2 regions of the Streptomyces sp. OZ13 genome follow, and region 2 is predicted to be linked to the other one. Evidence: predicted binding sites of a transcription regulator. Region 2 holds the regulator's gene; the other holds the start of a gene.
The links. The regulator HspR, encoded in region 2, represses chaperone genes until heat shock. The targets are predictions, from matches to a motif close to TTGAGNNNNNNNNNCTCAA.

Region 1 (5,297 bases), on a different contig from region 2:
ACGCAGGGCGAACGCCGAGGTGGACCACGTCCGGTACGCCCCGGGCAAGGCGGATCTCTTCGGTCCTTACCCCAGTGAACCCGGCATTCCGCAACGCGTCCTCAAAGCTGGTGGACGGCTTCGCGGACCATACGGCCAGCACCCCGCCGGGGTCCAACGCGCCTTTGCAGGCCTCGAGTCCGGACGGCGAGTAGAGATCACCGTTGTCCTCGGTGACCGTCCAGTCGGGCCCGTTGTCGATGTCCAGGCACAGAGCGTCATAACGGTCCGTGGTCGAGCGGAGGTACTCGAGGAGATCCGTGTGAAGGATCACGCAGCGCGGGTCGCCGAGGGCGTTGCCGGAGATCGCGGCGAGCGGGCCGCCGCGGTGCCAGTCGATGACGGCCTCCTCCCGCTCCACCACGGCGATCCGCCGCCAGGACGGGTCGGCGGCGGCGTGGGCGAACGAGAAGCCGACCCCGAGGCCGCCGATGAGGAGGCGGGGCGCCACGTTCCCGGTGCCGATCGCCTGGCATGCGGCGTCGACCAGCAGCCGCTCCGACCTCCCGTCGGAGGTGTCCATCAGGAAGCAGCCGTTCGCGATGATCTCGTACACCGACTCTTCACCGGACCCCCGCCTGCGCAGCACGATCTCGCCACAGGATCCCTCCCGTCGGTCGACGGTGACAGGGGCGTCTGCGGCGGGGAACGGCATGGTTCTCGACCTCCGGGCGGCTGTGCGGGACGACACGGATCGGACCCCATCTTGGCCGGGCCGATGTGAGGCGGACAAACCGATTGGCGGCCGCGGGGGCGGGCCCGCCCGCGCCGGTGCGGGTTCTTGAAGCCTCCGCCCCGGGGCGGGACGTGGTCAGGCCGGCCGGTGGTACAGGCTGACCAGCGGTGCGTGGGTGTGCCAGCCCAGGGACTCGTAGAGCGCCCGGCCGTCCGGTGTGCCGCCCAGTACGCCGACGCGGGCCCCGTGGTCGAGGGCGGCGTTGTGGAGGGTGTGCATCACCAGCCGGCCGAGGCCCTTGCGGCGGTGCTCGGGCGCGGTCTCCACCTGGTCGACGACGGCCGTGCGCCCGGTCGGGGCGATCTGGGCACGGGCCGCGAACGACCCGTCGGGCCCCACGACCAGGGTCCGCACGACACCGCCGCGCGTCCATGTCCTCAACGTGTAGCCCGCGGGCACCGTGGTCGGGGTGCGGCGCAGCTCGGCGGACATCAGCCAGCCGGGCTCGTCGACGGCCCACTCGGGGCCCGCCCATTCGAGGACGCGGTCGGGATCGGCGAAGACCTTCAGCCAGACCGTCGGCGCGGCCACCTCCGCGGCGACCTTGCGCACGGTTGCCTCGTCGTCCGCGGTGAGGACGTGGCGGGTGGCGTGCTTGACCTGTCCGACGTCCACCGTGAAGCCCCACGGTCTGGGCACGGGGTCGGCCGCGCCGCGCGAGACGACCCAGCCGTGGACCCATGCGTGGACGATTTCCGCGGTCGACCGGAACGGCATCCGGGAACTCCTCAAGCGAGTCGGTAATAGATGAACTGCTCTTGTGGTCATTACATAATGAGGGGGCGGGTGATCGCGACCTGATTCCGGGGTGACGTGGGTCACGCGCGGTCACGGTGCCGGCCGGTCCGCCTTGGTCCCGTGCGCCGCCGTGTACTCCGCGGCCAGCCAAGGCCCCAGGTCCTCGACGAGCGTGCGGATCACCGCCTTGTCCGGCGTCGGACGGCGGGCGGCCGCGGCGGCCAGCCGCATCTGGGCGGCCCGCTGCGGGTAATGGCCGGCGAACAGCTCCGCCTGCGCCTCCAGGTCGCTGGTCCAGCCGCCCCAGCGGGGCATGACCAGCGTGAACCCCGACCGTACGAGCCGCCGTGCGGCCCTCCGGCACAGAGCGCGCCGATCGGCGTCCGTCGCGGCGTCCCGCAGCCGGGTGCGCCAGCGCGGCAGGACGAGGGCCAGGTCGCCGTTGGTCTCGCGCGCCAGCAGCGACGTCGGGTACTGGGCCGGAAGGCGGGCGGCGAGATCCTCGCCCGTCAGCGGGGTGCACAGGCAGGAGATGAAGAATCCCAGGTCGTACCGCTCGGCCTCGGCGAGTGCCGCATCGGCGCCGACCAGCAGGATGCCGGCGCCGTCGATCGCGTCGAACTCCCCGTCGAGCACCGCCTCCGCCGCGCCCGCGTCCGCCCGGTCCCCGGTCGTGGGCTCCGCGTGCAGGACCAGGAGCAGGTCGAGGTCGGAGACTCCGGGGACGGCGGTGCCGCGCGGGATGCTCCCGTAGAGATAGGCGCCGTGCAGCCTGCCGTCGCCGAAGCGGCCGGCGATCTCCTTGCGGGCGGCGGCCACCACCGGCGCGAAGGCCGGGGTGATGCGGTCGAGCGCACCCTCGCGTGCGATGGTCCCGTCAGGGTTCAGCCCTTTGCTCTCCATCGGGTCACTGTGGCCGCGCCCGGGTCCTGTCGCCCACCGGATTTCGCCGATCGCCCAGAGCGAACAACTGTCGGGGAACAATCAAGGGCTCATAACCATTGAGTCGGTACAGCTCAACTTGACTGCCTAAGGGGAGATCATGGCTGCCGATATCAAGGCGAACTCACCGCTCACACTGCCCGTCCTGCCGCTCGACGACGAGGTCGTGCTGCCCGGCATGGTCGTGCCGCTCGACCTGTCCGACACCGAGGTGCGGGCCGCGGTCGAGGCCGCCCAGGCTGCCGCCCGGCCCTCCGGCAACAAGCCGAAGGTGCTGCTCGTTCCCCGCGTCGACGGCACCTACGCCGCGACCGGTGTGCTCGGCACCGTCGAACAGGTCGGCCGGCTCTCCGACGGCGACCCCGGTGCGCTGATCCGCGGCGTCGGCCGCGTCCGCATCGGCGCCGGCACGACGGGACCCGGCGCGGCGCTGTGGGTGGAGGGGACCGTGGTCGAGGAGACCGTGCCCGACCCGCTGCCCGGCGCGGTGACCGAACTGGTCAAGGAGTACAAGGCACTCGCCACCGACTGGCTGAAGAAGCGCGGCGCCTGGCAGGTCGTCGACCGCGTCCAGCAGATCGACGGCATCTCGCAGCTCGCGGACAACTCCGGCTACTCACCCTTCCTGACCACGGCTCAGAAGATCGAGCTGCTGGAGACCAGCGACCCGGTCGCCCGTCTGAAGCTCGCCACCGAGCAGCTGCGCGAGCACCTCGCCGAGCAGGACGTGGCCGAGTCCATCGCCAAGGACGTCCAGGAAGGCGTCGACAAGCAGCAGCGCGAGTTCCTGCTGCGCCGTCAGCTGGACGCCGTGCGCAAGGAGCTGCGCGAGCTCAACGGCCAGGACGGCGAGGACGAGTCCGACGACTACCGCGCCCGCGTGGAGGCGGCCGACCTGCCGGAGAAGGTCAGGGAAGCCGCGCTCAAGGAGGTCGAGAAGCTGGAGCGGGCCTCCGACCAGAGCCCCGAGGGCAGCTGGATCCGCACCTGGCTCGACACCGTCCTCGAACTGCCGTGGAACGAGCGTACGGAGGACTCGTACGACATCCAGGGCGCCAAGGGCGTCCTGGACGCCGAGCACGCGGGTCTGCAGGACGTGAAGGAGCGGATCACCGAGTACCTGGCGGTGCGCAAGCGGCGCGCCGAGCGGGGGCTGGGCGTGGTCGGCGGGCGGCGCGGGGGCGCGGTGCTGGCGCTCGTCGGCCCGCCCGGTGTCGGAAAGACCAGCCTCGGCGAGTCCGTGGCGCACGCCATGGGGCGCAAGTTCGTCCGCGTCGCGCTCGGCGGCGTACGGGACGAGGCCGAGATCCGCGGCCACCGGCGTACGTACGTCGGCGCGCTGCCCGGCCGGATCGTGCGTGCGATCAAGGAGGCCGGCTCGATGAACCCGGTCGTCCTGCTCGACGAGATCGACAAGGTCGGCTCCGACTTCCGCGGCGACCCCGCGGCGGCCCTGCTCGAGGTCCTCGACCCCGCGCAGAACCACACCTTCCGCGACCACTACCTCGAGGTAGAGCTCGACCTCAGCGACGTGGTCTTCCTCGCCACCGCCAATGTGCTGGAGGCCATCCCGGAGGCGCTGCTCGACCGTATGGAGCTGGTGCGTTTGGACGGCTACACGGAGGACGAGAAGGTCGTCATCGCCCGTGACCACCTCGTGCCGCGCCAGCTGGAACGGGCGGGACTCGAGACCGGCGAGGTGACGCTCGACGACTCCGCGCTGCGCAAGCTGGCGGGCGAGTACACCCGCGAGGCCGGTGTCCGGAACCTGGAGCGGTCCATCGCGCGGCTGCTGCGGAAGGTCGCCGCGCAGCACGAGCTGGGGGACCGGGAGCTGCCGTTCACCGTCACGCACGAGGAGTTGCGCGGGCTCATCGGCCGGCCCCACCACGTGCCCGAGTCCGCCCAGGACCCGGCCGAGCGCCGCACCGCGGTGCCCGGCGTGGCCACCGGGCTGGCCGTGACCGGCGCGGGCGGCGACGTCCTGTTCGTGGAGGCGTCGCTCGCCGACCCGGAGACCGGTGCCGCGGGGCTGACCCTGACCGGTCAGCTCGGCGACGTGATGAAGGAGTCCGCGCAGATCGCGCTCAGCTTCCTGCGCTCGCACGGAGCCGAGCTCGAACTGCCGGTCGCCGACCTGAAGGACCGGGGCGTGCACATCCACTTCCCGGCGGGCGCGGTGCCCAAGGACGGGCCGAGCGCGGGCATCACCATGAGCACGGCGCTCGCGTCGCTGCTCTCCGGACGCCAGGTGCGTACGGACGTGGCGATGACCGGCGAGGTCTCGCTCACCGGCCGGGTGCTGCCCATCGGCGGCGTGAAGCAGAAGCTGCTCGCCGCCCACCGGGCAGGCATCACCACGGTCGTGATCCCGAAGCGCAACGAGCCCGACCTGGACGACGTCCCGGCGGAGATCCTCGAGAAGCTCGAGATCCACCCGGTGACCGATGTCCGGCAGGTGCTCGAGATCGCGCTGTCCTCGGCGGACGTGCCGGTGACCGCGGCGGCCTGACCCGCGCGGCGCGGAGGGGCCCGGCGGTGGATCACCAGACGCTGTTGGTTAATTCGGGCCCTCGCGTGACGTCGGCCTTCAAGACCTGGTTGTGGTCTTGAAGGCCGACGTTGTCGTGTGGGGTGGGTGCGGGTGTCGTTGCAGCCGAGGAAGCGCCGTTCTCTCCTGCCGACTCCCGCACCTGCCCTCAGCTGCGGGCATGCGTCAACTCCCGGAAGGCCCAACGTCGGGAGATCAACCTCAAACCCCGCGGGGAATACGAAGCGCTCCAGCACGCACGCAAGCTCCAGCGGACCGACGAGTGGAAGGACCACTACAAGATCCGTGCCG
Region 2 (5,297 bases):
GTTCCAGCAGCTGACGTCCGACCTGCTCGAGCGCTGCAAGACCCCGTTCCACAACGTCATCAAGGACGCCGGCATCGCGCTGTCCGAGATCGACCACGTGGTCCTGGTCGGCGGTTCGACCCGTATGCCCGCCGTCGCCGAGCTCGTCAAGGAGCTCACCGGCGGCAAGGACGCCAACAAGGGTGTGAACCCGGACGAGGTCGTCGCCATCGGCGCCTCGCTCCAGGCCGGTGTCCTCAAGGGTGAGGTCAAGGACGTCCTGCTCCTCGACGTGACCCCGCTGTCCCTCGGCATCGAGACCAAGGGCGGCATCATGACCAAGCTCATCGAGCGCAACACCACGATCCCGACCAAGCGGTCCGAGATCTTCACGACGGCCGAGGACAACCAGCCGTCCGTGCAGATCCAGGTCTACCAGGGCGAGCGCGAGATCGCGGCGTACAACAAGAAGCTCGGGATGTTCGAGCTGACCGGTCTGCCGCCGGCCCCGCGCGGCGTGCCGCAGATCGAGGTCTCCTTCGACATCGACGCCAACGGCATCATGCACGTGACCGCGAAGGACCTCGGCACGGGCAAGGAGCAGAAGATGACCGTCACCGGCGGCTCCTCGCTGCCGAAGGACGAGGTCGACCGTATGCGCCAGGAGGCCGAGCAGTACGCGGACGAGGACCACCGTCGCCGCGAGGCCGCCGAGACCCGTAACCAGGGCGAGCAGCTCGTCTACCAGACCGAGAAGTTCCTCAAGGACAACGAGGACAAGGTCCCCGGCGAGGTGAAGACCGAGGTCGAGACGGCCCTCACCGAGCTGAAGGAGAAGCTCAAGGGCGAGGACACGGCCGAGATCCGTACCGCCACGGAGAAGGTCGCCGCGGTCAGCCAGAAGCTCGGCCAGGCCATGTACGCCAACGCCGCGCCCGAGGGAGCGGCCGCGGGTGCCGGCGCCGAGGGCCAGGCCGGTGCCGGCCAGGCCGACGACGACGTCGTCGACGCCGAGATCGTCGACGAGGACAAGCCGAAGAAGGACGGTGCCGCGTGACCGAGGAGACCCCGGGCTTCGAGGAGAAGCCCGACGTCCCCTCCGGCGCCACACCTGACGACGCCGCCGAGTCCGCCGAGACCTCCTCCGAGCAGGAGGGCCCGGCGGCCCCGGCAGGGGACGCAGCAAAGATCGCCGGCCTGACGGCGCAGCTGGACCAGACGCGTACCGCCCTCAACGAGCGGACCGCCGACCTCCAGCGGCTCCAGGCCGAGTACCAGAACTACCGCCGGCGCGTGGAGCGCGACAGGGTCACGGTCAAGGAGATCGCCACGGCGACGCTGCTGACCGAACTCCTGCCCGTGCTCGACGACATCGGCCGCGCTCGGGAGCACGGGGAGCTGGTGGGCGGGTTCAAGTCGGTGGCCGAGTCTCTCGAGACGGCCGCCGCCAAGATGGGCCTGCAGCAGTTCGGCAAGGAGGGCGAGCCCTTCGACCCGACCATCCACGAGGCCCTGATGCACTCGTACGCACCGGATGTCACGGAGACGACGTGCGTCGCCGTGCTCCAGCCGGGGTACCGCATCGGCGAGCGCACGATCCGCCCCGCGCGGGTCGCGGTGGCCGAGCCCCAGCCGGGCGCGGCCCCCGCGGCACAGAAGGAAGAGAAGTCGGCCGACGAGGAGAGCGGTGGCCCCGAAGAGGGCTGACGCAGGAAACGTCCGGAAGGAGGGACGTCGATGAGCACGAAGGACTTCGTCGAGAAGGACTACTACAAGGTTCTCGGCGTCCCCAAGGACGCCACAGAGGCCGAGATCAAGAAGGCGTACCGGAAGCTCGCCCGCGAGTTCCACCCGGACGCCAACAAGGGTGACGCGAAGGCCGAGGAGCGCTTCAAGGAGATCTCCGAGGCCAACGACATCCTCGGCGACCCGAAACGGCGCAAGGAGTACGACGACGCCCGCGCCCTGTTCGGCAACGGCGGCTTCCGCGCTCCGGGCGCCGGTGGTCCCGGCGGCACCTTCAACTTCGACCTGGGCGACCTCTTCGGAGGCGCCCCGGGCGGCGGCCAGGCCGGCGGTTTCGGCGGCGGCCTGGGGGACGTGTTCGGCGGCCTGTTCAACCGGGGCGCCGGCCCGGGCACGCGCACCCAGCCGCGTCGCGGCCAGGACATCGAGTCCGAGGTGACGCTCAGCTTCACCGAGGCGGTGGACGGGGCCACGGTCCCGCTGCGGATGTCCAGCTCGGCCGCGTGCAAGGCCTGCTCCGGCACCGGTGACAAGAACGGCACGCCCCGGGTGTGCCCGACCTGCGTCGGTACCGGCCAGGTCTCCCGCGGCGGCAGCGGTTCCTTCTCGCTGACGGACCCGTGCGTGGACTGCAAGGGCCGCGGGCTCATCGCCCAGGATCCGTGCGACGTCTGCAAGGGCAGCGGACGGGCCCGCTCTTCGCGCACCATGCAGGTCCGCATCCCCGCGGGGGTCTCCGACGGGCAGCGGATCCGGCTGCGCGGCAAGGGCGCTCCCGGCGAGCGCGGCGGCCCGGCCGGCGACCTCTACGTCGTCGTCCACGTCGACGCGCACCCGGTCTTCGGCCGCAAGGGCGACAACCTCACCGTCACGGTGCCGGTCTCCTTCACGGAGGCTGCGCTCGGCGGCGAGATCAGGGTCCCCACGCTCGGCGGCCCGCCGGTCACGCTGAAGCTGCCCGCCGGCACGCCCGCCGGGCGCACCATGCGGGCCCGCGGCAAGGGCGCCGTCCGCAAGGACGGCACCCGCGGCGACCTGCTGGTGACCGTCGAGGTGGCCGTGCCCGGCGAGCTCGGCGACAAGGCCAGGGAAGCGCTGGAGGCCTACCGCGAAGCCACCGCGGACGAGGATCCGCGGGCGGAGTTGTTCCAGGCCGCGAAGGGAGCTTGATATGGACCGGTCGGGGCGCAGTCGCAACCCGTACGAACTGACCGACGAGTCGCCGGTGTACGTCATCTCGGTCGCCGCGCAGCTGTCGGGCCTGCATCCGCAGACCCTGCGGCAGTACGACCGGCTGGGTCTCGTCTCGCCCGATCGCACGGCCGGCCGCGGCAGGCGTTACTCGGCCCGCGACATCGAACTGCTCCGTACGGTGCAGCAGTTGTCGCAGGACGAGGGCATCAACCTGGCCGGCATCAAGCGGATCATCGAACTGGAGAACCAGGTCGCGGCTCTGCAGCAGCGGGTCGCGGAGCTGTCGTCGGCCCTCGACGGCGCGGCGGCGGCCATGCAGCAGCGCGAGGCGCAGGTCCATGCTTCCTACCGGCGCGATCTCGTGCCGTACCAGGACGTCCAGCAGGCGAGCGCGCTGGTCGTCTGGCGGCCCAAGCGGCCGGAGTAGTCGCAGGACCCCGCGTCGGGCGGCCCAGGCCGTCCCGACGCCCGAAGGGCCGGAGGCACTGTGCCTCCGGCCCTTCACGTCTGTCCGGCCGGATTCAGCGGCTCTCGTCCAGGATTCCCGACTGGGCGATCAGGTAGCCGAGTTGGGCGCGGCTGCCGCTGCCGAGCGTGGCGTTCAGTTTGGCGATGTGGGCACGGCAGGTGCGCACGTTCATCCCGAGGCGGCGGGCGATGGAGTCGTCGACATGTCCTTCGACGAGCAGTTTGGCGATGGAGCGCTGCACGCTGGTGATGCCGTCCAGCTCGGGCGCGTACGACAGTTGCTCCTCCCACGGTGTGGCATGGAGCCAGAACTGCTCGAAGACGCCCACGAGGTAGCGCACGAGTCCTTCGTGGCGCAGTTCCAGGGCGACCTGCCGGTCGCTGCGGGCGGGTACGAAGGCCACCTTGCGGTCGACGATGATCAGGCGGTCGATGATCTCCTCGAGCGTGCGGACCTCCACGCCGTAGGGACTGACCCGTTCGACATAGGCCAGTGTCGAGGGGTGGTGGCGGGCCGTGTGCTGGTACAGCGTGCGCATCTTCACGCCGTTCTTCAGCAGCGGCTCCGCCCGGCGCAGACCGTGCTCCAGGGTGTCCGGACGCCGTCCGCTGCCGGGTTGCACGGTCAGGAGTTCCTCGGCGCACTCGGCGGTGACCCGGTCCAGCGCCGCGTTGATGAGGCCCAGGCCCTCGAGCACGGTGATGGCGTGCCTGGTCGACAGGTCCTGGGCGGTCAGGGTCATGAACGGCTCGAACGTGCCGACGATGGACAGGGCGAGCTGCCGGCGCTCCTGGATCTCCCTTTCGATGGGGTGAATCAGCTGGTTGAGTGCGAGTGACGGCGGGACCGGGCGCAGCCAGCCGGCGTCGTCGGGATCGGGGCGCAGCAGGGCGAGATCCAGCAGGCAGGGTGCGCTCCCGGCCTCTGACCGGGAAACCTGGCCGGTACGCAATGCCGTTGCGTAGAGATTCTTCCCTGCTTCGCATAGTTCGCCTGCACTGTGGCTATGCCCGACATTGTCCTTGTTCGACGCCATTTGACACCCCCTCAGGGTCCTGAATTACAGGAACATGATGCCTGTGGTCGCTGGTGGAAGCATTCGGTGTGAGACATCGTCTTAGACGCGGGGGGAGGGTATTGGACAGAATGGGGTGGAGATCCTCCATGAACAGGACGCTTCGCATACTTGGCGCACTTGCTGTTGCCGCAGCCGCGTTCAGTGTTCTAGGGACGAGCGGTGAGCCGACGTGGGAATCAGGGCCGGCGCACACGGTGATCGCCGGTGAGCCGACCTGGGAGTCGGAGTCTGTGGGTGCGGTGATCGCGGGCGCCGACGAACTCACGTGGGAGATCGCTCCCGTGGACGCGGGCGCGGGCGCATGACCATCCCGCCGGATGATCGCGTGTTCCGGCGGGAGATGGCGACGGCTTACAGGTCCGGGTGGCATTTCATCGACCTCGTCACGGCGATTCCGCACCGTGGCGACTCGTTGATGGTCACCCTGTTCGGTGAGCCGATCGTCGTCGCGCGCGAGGAGGACGAGGATGTCCGTGCCTACCGCTGTCTTCGCCGGCCCCGAGGGGCTCCTCAGCCCGTCCGCTGTGCCATCCGGTACGGCATGATTTTTGTCAATCTCGACCAGCGTGACCACCAGCTGGCCGAGCCGGACACAACCGCCACCCCCCGCAGTGCCTGAGCGATTCCCCCGTCGTTTCAAATCGCTCAGGTGCTTCCCCCACACAGCGGCGCCATCGTGGACCTGAAACACGATGGCGCCGTTGTGCTGCCCGGAAACATGTCCGGAGCCCGGCCCGGTTACGCCCGGCCCATCGCGCGGGTGAGCGCGATCTCGATGACCACCCGGTCCGGATTGGGGGCCGGGGTGCGTCCGTACCGCTCCGCGTAACG

Region 1: the regulator HspR is predicted to act here: its motif matches at 2,515-2,533, upstream of lon (endopeptidase La).

Annotation. Positions count from the first base shown of each region.
Region 1 covers NZ_JBQHCZ010000005.1:581,086-586,382, forward strand. The annotation lists gene ACTMTU_RS16095 (spermidine synthase) at 1-694, opposite strand, end outside; gene ACTMTU_RS16100 (GNAT family N-acetyltransferase) at 851-1,492, opposite strand; gene ACTMTU_RS16105 (nucleotidyltransferase) at 1,604-2,416, opposite strand; gene lon (endopeptidase La) at 2,556-4,967, shown strand; partial or broken gene ACTMTU_RS16115 (transposase) at 5,126-5,297, shown strand, end outside.
Region 2 covers NZ_JBQHCZ010000004.1:412,339-417,635, forward strand. The annotation lists gene dnaK (molecular chaperone DnaK) at 1-1,036, shown strand, start outside; gene grpE (nucleotide exchange factor GrpE) at 1,033-1,686, shown strand; gene dnaJ (molecular chaperone DnaJ) at 1,717-2,895, shown strand; gene ACTMTU_RS12220 (heat shock protein transcriptional repressor HspR) at 2,897-3,346, shown strand; gene ACTMTU_RS12225 (helix-turn-helix transcriptional regulator) at 3,441-4,424, opposite strand; gene ACTMTU_RS12230 (hypothetical protein) at 4,553-4,771, shown strand; gene ACTMTU_RS12235 ((2Fe-2S)-binding protein) at 4,768-5,085, shown strand; gene ACTMTU_RS12240 (pyridoxamine 5'-phosphate oxidase family protein) at 5,205-5,297, opposite strand, start outside.